Regions from separate parts of the Labrenzia sp. THAF187b genome, predicted to be linked through region 2. Evidence: riboswitches for the same ligand, from Rfam matches in the RefSeq annotation. Region 2 holds a riboswitch; each other region holds the start of a gene.
What was found. Region 2 has a riboswitch for cobalamin ahead of FIV03_RS16710 (energy-coupling factor ABC transporter permease). Riboswitches for the same ligand answer to the same signal wherever they lie in the genome.

Region 1 (3,329 bases), on a different replicon from region 2:
ACAGCGACGGGGCTGGCGCCGGTTTTACCATTATCGGGGAATATTTGGCGCTGGAGCCCGACCGACGGATTGTCCATGTGGAACGGATGCTGATACCGGATCCCACACCGGACAACAACATCGACACACGGTTCGAACCCGACGGCTCCGGCACGAGGATGGTTCTGCGCATGTCCTTGCCCGACGCGGGGACCCGCAAGGCAATGCTCGAGACCGGCATGGCTGATGGCATGGAGGCCAGTTACGCGAACCTTGACGCGCTGGACGTTGCGGAACTTGAAAGTTGAAAGCCAAATTGATGAGCAATCACAAGACAATAACAGGTCCGGTCATTGGCGGTAAAAGCGCGGTTCTAGCAGCATCGACAGGCGCGGCTTTTCTTCTCCTAACCGCTTTGCATTTGTTGCGCCGAGAGGTTGACCCGACCTGGGTCTTCCTCAGCGATTACATGCTTGGCAACTGGGGCTGGCTGATGCGGTTTACCTTCGCAGCGATGGCTCTGGCGCTCGGAAGTTCAGCGGTAATCCTGGCCGTGCTTCTTCACGGGTGGGTCCGCTGGATTGTATCAGGCCTGCTTGGTTTGGCCGCGTTCGGAATGGTCATCGGCGGAGTATTTCCGCCCGATCCCACCGGGACTCCAATAGAGGCGCTGACAGGAACCGGAACCCTCCACGTAATCGGGGCGTCGCTGGATTTCACCCCTATCGCTGTCCTGATTGGAAGCATCGCTTTGGCACGCCAATCAGGCTGGCGCGGGTTTGCGTTGTGGCTTGTTGCGATATCCTTGTTCGCGGTTGTTGTGATGGTGGCGTTTATCATGTCCATGCCGCCCGATCATGTATTCGGACCTGAAACACACAGCGCTCTCATCGGTCGCCTGCAATGGCTAAGCTATTTTGCCTGGTTTGTTGCGCTGGCTTTTGCGGCTTACCGCGGGCGACCTGAAGAGCCCCACGCAACAAGGGGGCATTGAACCATGACTGAAGACCTTGAGAATTTCCTTGAGAGCCGTGTTCAGCAACAGTTTCACGATATCGTCCGCGCATTCGTTTCACAGATGGCGCTTGTTGCGCCAGAGGCCTCCTTTCGTATGCGCGGTGGAACGGAGACGTACTATTCAGTGCCTGTCTTCAAAATGAACAGAGACGTCGTGGCGATCAGTCCGACAAAGACTTGCGTCACCTTCTCTTTCACGAGGGGTGCCCATTTTGATGATCCATTCGACATGTTGCGCGGGTCTGGCAAGCATTCCAGAACCGTGCAGGTCAAAACCATGGAAAACTACCCGGAAGAACCGTTCCGGCACTATATTCGTCAAGCAATTGAACTGGACATGAACTGACTCGTGGCAAACGCCCGCAGCTTGTCAGGTAACGGAGCCAGACATTTGTTCGAAGTGCAGCATCTGCCAAATTGGGCTCGAAGCGGACTTGCCGTGGCACCGCATCCCGACCGAGACCTTGCCTGGCAGCTGGTTAACACAAACTGGACCATTGCTGTCATTCAACACTTATTGGTCCAGTGGCTGCTTTGCGTCACCTAAGTCGTCATGGGTTCGAGTGCTGCGCTGAGAGGCACGGCGATATGGCCTGCACTCAATCCGAATTTAGATAAAAGACGCCCCGAGCCCCGCAATAGCAAAACGTGCCTTGTGGGATCCCTGTTTCAAAATTGGCGACTTGACACTAATGACAAGGCCCCCGATTGTATCGGCCATGGTTCCCGAAGGCTGGCCGCCAACGGGATTAAAAGGGAACACGGTGAGGCGTAGCCAGAAGGCACCAAATCCGTGACTGCCCCCGCAACTGTGAGCGGCGAGCGAACCTGAAAACTCCACTGGGTCAAACCGGGAAGGATCAGGCAAGCAGCGACCCGCAAGTCAGGAGACCTGCCATTTCATCTTCAACCTCAACCCGGGCGGGGTGTCCCGGAGGAGCGAGTGACATGGCATTTCAGCGTCTGCTGACACAATTGCACATTCGGTTCGCCAACGCCCCGCGCTTTCGCGGAGGGCGATATGGACCGGACAGACCTCGAATCGTCTCAAACAAAATTTCAGCCATCTGACATCGTCTCGAGCCTGGGCCCGCCCGCTACACGCGCCATGCGCCAGCAATGCCCTAGAAAAGAGCTTGTCACATCAGCTTTCTGTAATGTAATAACATTACTATTTGACGAGCCTGAACACCTCTCGAACAAGAGCGGGCAGCGATGAACAGACAAGATATCAAACGGTTTCGCGCATGCGGCTCTCATCACGCCGCCATTCGTATTTCCGCACGCTCTCTCTGATGCTCCTCTTCCGGCACGTCTGCAGATCCTGCGGTTCCCGCTGAACAGCAATCGCCAGCTTCAAAATCGCCTCTCACATCTATTCCCTCCCGACAAACTTCGGAGCAAATCAATGACACCGGCACCAATCCCAAGCGCGTTTGCGCGTCTTTTAAAAGTAGCAGCCTTGGCGCTGCTGGCAGGAGCGCCCCTGGCGGCCGCGGCGCAGGAGAACATGGCTGCGCCGGAAGACCAGGTGCTACGTCTCGTCACGGTGAATATGCCGCGCTCGCTCGACCCGACCAACATCGATGCCCAGCGGCTTATTGACAACGGCTTCGCCGAGCCGCTTGTTTATGAATCCTTCGATGGCACGACGCTCTTCAAGGGCCTAGCCGTCAGCTGGGAGCTGGTCGAGCCGACCCTGTGGCGGGTCGAGTTGCAACCGGATGCCGTCTTCTGGAGCGGCGCGCCCGCCGATGCAGAGGCCGTTGCCGCCTCGCTGCGCCGGCACCAGGAAAACAATCCTCGCGCCCGTAGTTCCCTGAAGGACGTGGTGTTCACGCCGGTCGGAAAGACGACGCTGGAGATCCGTACCCTGTCGGAAGATCCAGCCTTTCTCTACAAGACGACGACACTCGCCATCGAGAACGTCGCCATCATCGACGAGCTCGGCGATCAATATGCGACGACGGGTGACATGACCGGCTATTTTCGGCCGGTGGAATTCGTCCCGGGCGAGTTGATCGCTGGTGAACCCTTTGAGAACTATCACGGCAAACAGCCCCTGCTCAAACGCATCGAGGCACGTTTCGTAGTCGATCCCCAGACCCGCTACCTCGCAATGAAGTCCGGCGAAGCCGACATGGACGGCAACGTGCAGTTCGAGCAATTGCGTCTTTACAGGCTCAGCAAGGACTTCACGATCGCGGAACTGCCACGCAGCACGTGGAACATCTGGATGAACTACGACAATCCGCTGCTGAAAGACCTGAAAATGCGCCAGGCCATCAGCCTCGGAGTCGACCGTGACGAGATCGTCAATTCGATCATGGCCC
Region 2 (3,329 bases):
TGTCGATGTATCTGTCGCCGTGAATGTTGCGCCGGCGCAGCTGCAGGCGAAGGGATTTACCGGCAGAATGCTCGGGATCATTGGCGAGAGCGGGTTCTCGACGGAGAAGCTGGAACTGGAAGTGACGGAATCGAGCCTTGTCGACTATTCGCAGAACCTTCTGGATCAGATCCTGCCGATCAAGAAAGAAGGCGTCAAATTTGCAATCGACGACTTCGGCACCGGCTATTCCTCGCTGCACAGTCTCGCAAGCATGCCGTTCGACACGCTGAAGATCGACCGGTCCTTCATCATGGACATTGCCAATTGCGAGGATCGACGGACCATCGTCGAGCTGATCCTGATGCTGGCAAGACAGCTCAATCTCAACACCGTGTCGGAAGGGGTCGAGACCCAGTTGCAGATGGATTACATCAATCTGTGGGGCGGGACGCTCGGCCAGGGCTACTTGTGGAGCCCGGCGGTGCGGTTCGGCGAGTTCTCGCGAATGGTCATGAAGCGGCAAGGAGAGGCGAATGCGGCCGAGCCCTGGAGGCAGGCAGCCTCCTGAACTCCGATGAGGAATGTCCTGACGGCCGTATTTGCCTAGTCGTGTACGTCGACCAGACCTTCAAACAGAGCGTTTTTTGATCCGTCGGACAGGCATTCCACGGTCAGCGCCTCCGTGAAGGCCTGCTGGTCAGAGGCTTCGACGGGGCTTTCTGCGAGTAGCGTCAGGATCTCGTTGCCCAGGCGCAACAGCTCCGGACGGACATCCTTGATCAGGTCGGGTACGTTCTGCGGACGAGCTTCACCGCTCTCCCAGCGTTCGATCCAGCAGGTTTGAATGTCCTTGGCCGCATCGATCTGCGCCTGGAAAAACAAGGTGACATTGTCAGCCGACAGGCCGTTTTCGACGGCCTTTTCGCGGGCTGCATCCAGCACCACCTTTTCCCTCGGCAGATCCTCGACAGGTTTGTCGTTATCCGCTTTCCAGGCTGCAACCGACTGCATGAACGAAAGACGTTCGTTGATAGCGCCGAACAGCTTGTCAGGTGCCGCCCAGCCAGGAGTGACGGTGGCAGCAAGAAGCGATACCGCGAGAGCGGTCAGGGGAATCGATTTCAACATGGCCGAAGACTTTCACAGGTCACCGCCCGCGGCAAGTCTTTGGTTGTGGTCTACTTCTTTTCAACCGAACGGCTGATCTCGGTGATCACGCCGAATGCGACGGCGGCCATGATCTTCAATAGTCCGCTGTCGAGCGCCTGTTCGCGTGTCAGATTGCCAAGGAAAAAACCCGGTCTTGGTTCAGTGACTGCACCCAGAGTAACGCCGGCCAGAAGTGCCAGCTGAATGCAGCCAAGGAAAAAGACGACACCAGCGATAAGCGTTCCCAATTTGGTAAAGGGCATTGCAAACTCTCATGATGTGCTTTGTATGCGAGTGAGGTTATCTTTCGTTAGGGTTTCTGCAAGTAAAAATCACAATTACCCTAAATACAGAAAAGTTTAATAAACAAAGGTTTTGATTTTTATCTTTGATTGGATGCTTCAAAGGTCAGATTTTTCAGGTGGCTGACGCAATTTCCTGAAGAAGTGTTTCGAGATCTGAAGCTTGTCGATGGTGCTGATCCGGCTGATTTCGGTGGCGGCCTTCAGGCGGCAAAATTTCGGTGCAATGTCGCATTCAGACCGAATATGGCGAAAATTCGCTTGCAGAATATCGCCAATCCTTGCAAATCTAGACGATGCGATGGTTTCGCCCGAACAAGCGTAAGGGCGGATGAAATGGGAACACGGTGAGGCGTACCCAACAGGGACCAATACCGTGGCTGCCCCCGCAACTGTATGCGACGAGCAAAGCCCTACAAGCCACTGGAGCGATCCGGGAAGGCGGGCGGCGCAGAGACTCGCGAGCCAGGAAACCTGCCATCCAGCGGTCCCATCGGGGCCGGTTCACACCATCTGCTCGCGCACGGAGGGTGCGCAAAGGAGAAATGACATGCATATCGAACCGGGCATCGTCGACGGTGCCAAAATCGTACTCAGCTACGGTACCGCGGCTGCTTCCTTCGGCCTTCTGGGCAAAATGGCTCTCGACACGATCCGCAAAAGCGGCGTTCTCAGCCTTGCCGTTCGCTCCGTCATCACGACGGTTGCCGTATTCTGCTTCTTTGAAATCCTGCCGCATTACCCGGTCGGTGTTTCCGAAGTGCACTTCATCCTGGGCTCCACGCTGTTCCTGATGTTCGGCGCTGGTCCGGCAGCAATCGGCCTTGCTGCAGGCCTTCTGCTTCAGGGGGCGCTGGTTGCTCCTTTCGACCTGCCGCAGTACGGCATCAACGTCACCACGCTGCTTGTGCCGCTGTGGGGTGTCAGCCTGCTGGCAAACCGCATCATTCCGGAAAAGACCGCCTATGTTGACGTTTCCTACGTTCAGGCACTGGCTCTTTCCACCACGTTCCAGGCCGGTATCGTTGGCTGGGTCGCGTTCTGGGCATTCTACGGCCAGGGCTTCGGCGCCGAGAACATGGTTTCCGTCGGTTCCTTCGGCTTTGCCTACATGCTGGTGATCCTGGGCGAGCCGCTGGCTGACCTGGCTGTTCTGGCCGCTGCCAAGACCCTGGCACCGCTGACGAAGAACCTTGCTTTCGAAAACAGGCTGCACAACGCGGCAGCTTAAGTCTTCGGCTTTTTGCTGAATTCAAGTCACGAAGGGCGGCCCCGGGGCCGCCCTTTTTGTTTGTCGTTCCGACGACGCCTTGACAACGAACAATCAGAGCTTCGTTGCCTCGGTGGAGCGGATCTTCTTCCAGTTGGCTTCCGCCTTGGCGATGGTACCGGACTGGTCTTTCTGGAACTCGCGGAAGATGGCCTCGTTCAGGAACAGATAAAGCTTGCCGTCGACAACGGCCGCGAACTGCGGATCGCCGTCGAACTTCTTGCCGACTGAAACACCGAAGGTGCAGAAGCCGCCGTTTTGCGGCAGGTACTGATCCGGATGCGCGGTAAAGGCATCCATGGCTTCCTGCGATGCGAAGTAGTAGGCAACACCGTCGTGGACGGCCGTATATTGTGCGGTTCCGTCAATCCGGTTGCCCAGGCTGACAAAGGCCACGGGGTCGACACCATGAAGACCGAGCGGGCTGCCGGCGGCGGTCAGGCCGCTGGAGGTGTTGTATTCGTCCGCGGCCATTGCCGGGGCCGACAGAGCGGCAAGAGACAGCAGCGTTGCGGCAATGGCGGATTTCATCAAGGACATGTTCTACTCCTGAAAGAGTGTGAAGGTTGAAGGCCGGATTTGCTCCGGTGTCTCTACCTTGCGTCCGAAGCTGAGGCGTCTCCATG
Region 3 (3,329 bases), on a different replicon from region 2:
GCCGCCGACCCAGAACTTTCCCTTCGGACTTGGCACGTCTTAGGCCTGACTGCGTTCGCTCGATGAGCAAATCCCGCTCGAACTGGGCAACGGCATTGAGCACGTTCATGGACATCGTGCCGGCGGAACTCGCCAGGTCGACACCGCCAAGTGCAAGACAGTATACCCGTACTCCTTCGTCGGCCAATGCCTTTACTGTTGAACTGACGTCTATCGCATCCCGGCCGAGGCGATCGAGTTTCGTCACGATGAGAATGTCGCCCGGCTCTAAACGGTCCACCAGCCGAGCGAATTCCGGACGCTGCGTTATCGGCACACTGCCGGAAATAGTCTCGGTCACAATCCGGCGGTCGTCGACCTGGAACCCCGCCGCCCGGATTTCTTCTAACTGGTTTTGCGTCGTCTGTCCGGTCGTTGACACGCGGGTATAGGCAAAGGTGCGTGACATAGCGTCATTCCTGTCCGAAAAGGCTGTTCAAATTAGTTAGCTGTCCAGAATGATGTCAAGGTAATTTGTGGACAGGGTGTTTTGCCCCTGTACGCAATCGGACGTTTTCGGACACAGACATGGGTCATCGGCAGTCATAGTATGGAGTGAAAGATGGCCCGGCGGTTGCTTTTCAAGGACCAGGGACGGCAGGAATTTTTCGATATCCCGACAGAGAAAACAGTCTGATCCATCATTATTCCCCGTCGCCTGTCGACCGGCTTGAAATCGAGCTTCGGCACCGACAGTGTGCAAGTTCCCAGGCATTGAATGTCATCGCGAACGCATCAATTACGTGTCGGATTTGTGCTTTCGCGATCAAAAAAAATGCGCCATAATAAAACCTGTTTGGTTTTCCATTCGGCACAAAGTGCTGGGAAACGAACAGGGAATTCGGATATGGCGGACCCATGCAGGGCGTCAGGAGCCGAAGCCGCCCCCGCGACTGTATGCGGAGAGTGCTGACCGGACATGCCACTTGCAACGAATGTTGTGGGGAAGGCCCGGCAAAGCGCCACGACCCGCGAGCCAGGAGACCTGCCAGACATTCACTGAAAACCCTTCTGTCGGGTGTGACAGCAAAGAGGATAAAATGACGACACAATCTGCAAAAACCACCGTTTCCGCGACGAAAATCGTATCGCTTGCTTTTGCTGCGGTACTGGGTGTCGCGATTATTTCGATCACGGGTCACGTGCAGGCGAGCGCTTTGCACGACGCAGCACACGATGTGCGCCACGCGACCGGATTCCCGTGTCACTAAAATGCTGACTCGCCTCTTGGTCAGCGGCTTGTTCGCTGGTGCTGCGGCGGGGCTTATCGCGGCCCTGCTACAGCTTATTTTTGTTCAGCCAGTCCTTCTCCATGCGGAGCTTTATGAATCGGGGGAATTGGTCCATTTCGGAACCGAGGCAGTCAGCGCTCAACAAGAGCTGGGCGGGATCGATCCTTTGCGCGATGGCCTGAGCGTCATCTTCACGATGCTCACCTATACCGGTTATGCCTTCATTCTGCTCGCCGGCATGGCAATTGCCGAAATGCGCGGTGCGGTTATAACGGGTCGCAACGGCCTGCTTTGGGGTGTTGCAGGGTTCGTCGCGTTCCACTTCGCGCCCGGATTCAGCCTAGCTCCCGAAGTGCCCGGCGTCGCGGCGGCGGATGTTTTTGCCCGGCAGATCTGGTGGTGGGCGACCGTCCTTACCGCAGGCGCCGGATTGTGGCTGATCGCATTCGGCCGCAATTGGATGGCTTGGGGCGCAGCAGCAATGCTGCTGCTGGCACCACACGTGATCGGCGCGCCAGAGCCGGACACCTTCACCGGCCCAGTTCCGACCGAGATCGGGGCAATGTTTGCCAGCCGTGCCTTTGGCGTCGGAATGGCAGCCTGGCTTCTGCTTGGTTGTTTTGCAGGTTTTTTCTGGCAGCGCGAGGGGGCGAGGGTCGGCGCAACGCAGGCGGCCTGATCCGGAATCTAAATCATAACCGACCGGGCGAAACATCTCGTTTTGCCCGGTTTCTTTTTAAGGAAACCTGAAACCCCATGGAACGCTCTCTCGCACTCTTCGCCATCGGGCTGGTCTTTGGCGGAGGCATCGGCTTTGTTGTTGCCGCAAGCAATGGTGTCGCTCTTGACGGTCATGACCACTCATCAGCCAGCGATCACCAGATGCAGACCGCATCAGTGGAGCTCAAAACTAATCATTCCGGCCAAACCGCTGGCCACAACCACAACAGGACTACCTCTGTACCTGGCGGTCCCGATGCACCGTCCTTGAAAATCAGTGTCTCGAAGGATCCGGTTAGCGGCTACAATCTTCATATCATGACGGAAAATTTCAGCTTTGCTCCGGAGCGGGCAGGCTCGGATCATGTGTTGGGCGAGGGCCATGCCCACGTATATGTAAATGGCGTGAAGGTCGCGCGGCACTACAGTGCATGGCTCCACCTGCCGACTCTTCCAAAAGGTGATGCGACGGTTGAGGTTACGCTCAATTCCAACGATCACCGCATGCTCGCTGTCGAGACGGAACCGCTTAAGGCTACGGTGACTGTGAACGTGGAATAGGCTTATAGCGCCGGAATGCGCGCTCTGAGGCAGAAACGGAGACGTCCACATGGTCGGGCGTCTTCGATCCAGCCTTTGTCCGTTGCCAGAAAATTTCGGGCCGTCGAGATGATGTCAGCAATGTCGTCTGGAAAGATGAGGCCTGAAAAAAGGTATGCCGCTCTACCAACCCCCTGAAACGCCACCGCAATCGGTTGTTCACAGGCCCCCATGCATTCAATCTGTGTAACCTCAATCGCCATTCCTGATTCGTTCAACGATCGACGCAATGCATCAAGATCTGGCGAAGGGTCGCATTTGCATGTACTGCAAACGATAATACGGTTCATTCGGTCACCTTTGACAGGAGCGGTGGCACAGCATAGCGAAAACGTACAAAGCAATACATTATTCGTCATGCGAGTTAGATCGTACTGTGTTTAACAATTTCATTCCGACAATTGCGAAATCGCTTGAACCTAAAGTGGCTAGAGGGTGTAAACAACTCACCAGTTTGGAAACCCGACTCAGGAACTTCTTATGGCCCAATCGCAATCTCGTGAATTCCTGGCAACAGGTAACGGCTATAGGTTTGCCCATTCTGCTGGACCGCGACGGGCCTGCGCGCGCTTACTGGCTAGTGTTCTGTGCCCCGACCAATGTAGCTAAAGAGGCCGGCAACGACCCAAAAGCTACGCGAACTCAGATCCCAGAATGCATTATAGCAGCGAGTATTAATCAGGACCGCGCCGATGCCGAAGTTTTAGACGTAACCCAGACACCCACGTTTTTCGTTAA
Region 4 (3,329 bases), 960 kb from region 2:
GCTCGATCTGGGCGCGCTCAACGTGGGCATCATTGCTGATGGTGTCCACGTCGACCCGGTCGCGATGCGGGTCGCGTTCAAGTCAAAGACCGGCCCGGGCAGGATCTTTATCGTTACCGACGCCATGTCCCAGACCGGCACCGATGTTACGTCCTTCTTTCTCGGAGGTCGGGAAATCTTTCGCCGCGATGGCACATTGACCCTCGAAGACGGCACGCTTGCCGGCGCCGATATAGATTTGCCGGCGTCCTTGAAGTTTCTTACCGGTACACTCGAGCTTCCGGTTGAAGCTGCTCTTGCAATGGCGACCAGTGATCCTGCGGACGTTCTTGGACGCCCGCTCGGTCGTTTAGAAGAAGGTTACCCGGCCGACTTCGTACAGCTTGGCAATGCCTATGAGGTTGAGGGCGTATGGATTGCGGGAGAGCAATTCTCGAATACGTAGCCCGGCAAATACTCTGGTGGTTTGGTAACTGCGCCAAACTTGTGGGATTTGCAGCGCGTTTGCCGGTTAGGTCTTGTCGACCTTTTTCAGCGTTGAGCGAACGTTTGGAAGTGTCAGCAGCGTATTTGGTATTTGCAGCAATTCCTTGAAGAAGCGGCTGACCAACGCTCCGCGGCTTGGCTTGTAGGGTGAAGAAATGAACGATTTCAGACCCCACCCAATTCCGCCGACATTCGGAAGGGCGCGGATAGCAGTTTCGTAACAGCGCCGTACCAGCGCGGAATCACTGTTCTTGAATGAATGCAGCAGGCCGCACCGCTCCATGTCACGCTTGAATTCCTTCGAGATGACCACGGTTTCGCGTTTCGTGAAGGTCCAATTGATGTTGATGTTTTCGTCTTCCTTGGCAACCACCCGGTGGTACCAATGGGGAGGCAGATAGAGAAGATCACCTTCTTCCAGGTCGAATTTGTAGAAACGCTTGTTCCGTAGCAGTCGCTGTTCGTCTTTCAGCAGAGAGAAGTTGGTGAACGGGTAGCACGGTAACGGTGTTTCGGGCGAAACCAGTACCCATTCCTTACGACCCTTCACCTGAACGGTGATGACATTCTCGGCGTTGGTATCGTAGTGGAATTCTGTCCGGTTGTTCCTGCTGTTGATCCAGAATCTCCAGGCAACGGAATCTTGCATTATCCGGTCGGATGCGAGGATTTTCTTCAGGAATTCCGGCATCTCGATATCTTGTTCCAGTACTGGTGAGCGGCTGACGAAAAAGACACCTCTGTCGCGGACCTTTGGCAGCGTATGGAGTTCTGCTCGTAATCGGCCGGATTGCCACCTTTCCCGCGCGGGCCAGTTTTTCGCCAATCCCTTGATCAGCAGGGGCTGTTCCTTGTCGCAGTAGGCTTCAAGAAATTCGGCATAACCTGGTGCTGCGGTTACGGTGGCAATGGTGTGCGTGTTGTCGCCGCTCATAAAAGGTACCACGCATTTGAAGATTTGCGGGTTCAGGGGCGCTGGACTTAGCTGCGATTCTTCATGATGCTCCCCTAGGAGAAATTACGATAGGAGCAACCTTGAGCTTTATCAAGAAGCGCGATTCAACAACGCAGAGCCACTGGAGGAGCGATCTTCGTTTTAAACGTAGCCAGGAAATGTTGTTTAGGAAGATGGTACCGAACGTTACTGCCGCGAAAGACGAGTTCGCATCAAATGACTGTCGATTTTTGAGGCGGTGCAGATTGCTGCAAGATCACGCGTTAATAAGATCAACCCGGTTACTGAACAGCGTTCCGGTCTTCAGAAATGCAGCATTCGGGAGGATTAGGAATAGGTGGTGATGGCTCCCCAGGCCGGACTCGAACCAGCGACCCAGCGATTAACAGTCGCTTGCTCTACCAACTGAGCTACTGGGGATCACCACGCTCGGGGCCAGCGCGTTGCCGCCCCGTCGATGGAGATGCGTATATCAAAGGCTTGATCCGTTTGCCAAGCCCCCGAGGGCGTTTTTTTCATCAAGCCGTCATTTTTTTGATCTCGGTGTGGAAAACTCGATATATTTCAGATGGCTAGGCGTTCTGTCGCGCTTGGAAAACCCTACGTTTCGCTACGATTGGAACACCCCGGGCAGACTAAATCCGTTGTGCCTTTTTCTGACTTTGGCGCAAGAAGGCGTCCGTGTTGACTGCCTGGCCGATTTTCAAGGTTAGTCGTCAGCGACTTTCTGCTGCTTGTGTCGGCCTCAAGATACGTTTAGGAAGAAACTGACGGTTCCGGAAAAGGCCTTGCCTGATCCGGATGAAACGGGAATCCGGTGCGGTCTTTTTCAAGTCCAGATCCGGAGCTGCCCCCGCAACTGTGAGCGGTGAGTGGCTGTACGAAAACCACTGGCGTCCTGATGGGGCCGGGAAGGGGTACAGACCGCGCTGAGCCGCAAGCCAGGAGACCGGCCGTCACATTGTCAACCCTATGGCGCTGTCGGGCGGACGGCTGGGAGAAGGAATGACGCATTCAAACGGCGAGAGGACAACGCTGGTCCTCGGCGGTGCCCGCTCCGGAAAAAGCCGGTTCGCGGAGAAGCTTGTCCATGAAACCGGTCTGCAAAAAATCTATATCGCGACTGGTGCTGCCCACGACGATGAAATGACCAGCCGGATCGCCGCTCATAAAGATCAACGCGGACCGTCCTGGCGCACCGTGGAAGAACAGCTCGAACTTGCGGACGTGCTTGAAAACGAATGCAGGCAAGACCGGGTGGTCCTTGTTGACTGCCTGACCCTGTGGCTGTCGAACCTGCTGTTTGCAGGCAAGGACATCCCCGCCGAAACGGCGCGGCTTTGCGCGGTTCTGAAGGGTCTTCAGGGGCCGTGCGTCTTCGTTTCCAACGAAGTTGGTATGGGGATCGTGCCGGAGAACCGTCTGTCGAGGTCGTTCCGCGATGTGCAGGGACGACTGAACCAGGATATGGCGCATAGGTGCCAACAGGTTGTCTTCGTTGCTGCGGGCCTGCCGATACTTTTGAAACCCACCTCACAACCGGATATCAAATTATGACCACTTCATCCTTGCAGCCGGGCGCAAAAATTCCGGCAACGATCGTCACTGGGTTTCTCGGAGCAGGCAAGACCACGCTGATCCGCAATTTGCTTACCAATGCCAATGGCAAACGCATTGCCCTTATCGTCAATGAGTTTGGGGACATGGGCTTCGACGGGTCCCTTGTGAATGGATGCGCTGATCCCGATTGCGCCGCGGAAGAGGTGGTTGAGCTTACCAATGGCTGCATATGTTGCACCGTTGCCGACGATTTCCTGCCAACCATGGAAATGCTGCTCGCGCGGGACAATCCGCCGGAGCATATCGTTATAGAAACCTCTGGTCTGGC

Region 1: linked by a shared signal. The riboswitch ahead of FIV03_RS28965 (ABC transporter substrate-binding protein) and the one ahead of FIV03_RS16710 (energy-coupling factor ABC transporter permease) in region 2 are both predicted to bind cobalamin.
Region 3: linked by a shared signal. The riboswitch ahead of FIV03_RS31190 (CbtB domain-containing protein) and the one ahead of FIV03_RS16710 (energy-coupling factor ABC transporter permease) in region 2 are both predicted to bind cobalamin.
Region 4: linked by a shared signal. The riboswitch ahead of cobU (bifunctional adenosylcobinamide kinase/adenosylcobinamide-phosphate guanylyltransferase) and the one ahead of FIV03_RS16710 (energy-coupling factor ABC transporter permease) in region 2 are both predicted to bind cobalamin.

What each region holds. Positions count from the first base shown of each region.
Region 1 is NZ_CP045345.1:240,155-243,483, reverse strand. Features, by position in the region: gene FIV03_RS28980 (SRPBCC domain-containing protein) at 1-287, shown strand, start outside; gene FIV03_RS28975 (DUF998 domain-containing protein) at 284-973, shown strand; gene FIV03_RS28970 (DUF1801 domain-containing protein) at 977-1,342, shown strand; cobalamin riboswitch at 1,700-1,911, shown strand; gene FIV03_RS28965 (ABC transporter substrate-binding protein) at 2,405-3,329, shown strand, end outside.
Region 2 is NZ_CP045344.1:3,641,487-3,644,815, forward strand. Features, by position in the region: gene FIV03_RS16695 (EAL domain-containing protein) at 1-550, shown strand, start outside; gene aroQ (gamma subclass chorismate mutase AroQ) at 586-1,110, opposite strand; gene FIV03_RS16705 (hypothetical protein) at 1,161-1,394, opposite strand; cobalamin riboswitch at 1,719-1,930, shown strand; gene FIV03_RS16710 (energy-coupling factor ABC transporter permease) at 1,984-2,664, shown strand; gene FIV03_RS16715 (YHS domain-containing (seleno)protein) at 2,758-3,243, opposite strand.
Region 3 is NZ_CP045347.1:63,136-66,464, forward strand. Features, by position in the region: gene FIV03_RS31185 (recombinase family protein) at 1-448, opposite strand, end outside; cobalamin riboswitch at 820-1,047, shown strand; gene FIV03_RS31190 (CbtB domain-containing protein) at 1,080-1,250, shown strand; gene FIV03_RS31195 (CbtA family protein) at 1,252-1,950, shown strand; gene FIV03_RS31200 (hypothetical protein) at 2,028-2,552, shown strand; gene FIV03_RS32090 (DUF1636 family protein) at 2,555-2,950, opposite strand.
Region 4 is NZ_CP045344.1:4,604,528-4,607,856, reverse strand. Features, by position in the region: gene nagA (N-acetylglucosamine-6-phosphate deacetylase) at 1-445, shown strand, start outside; gene FIV03_RS21225 (cupin-like domain-containing protein) at 512-1,420, opposite strand; tRNA gene FIV03_RS21220 (tRNA-Asn) at 1,786-1,861, opposite strand; cobalamin riboswitch at 2,196-2,414, shown strand; gene cobU (bifunctional adenosylcobinamide kinase/adenosylcobinamide-phosphate guanylyltransferase) at 2,447-2,998, shown strand; gene cobW (cobalamin biosynthesis protein CobW) at 2,995-3,329, shown strand, end outside.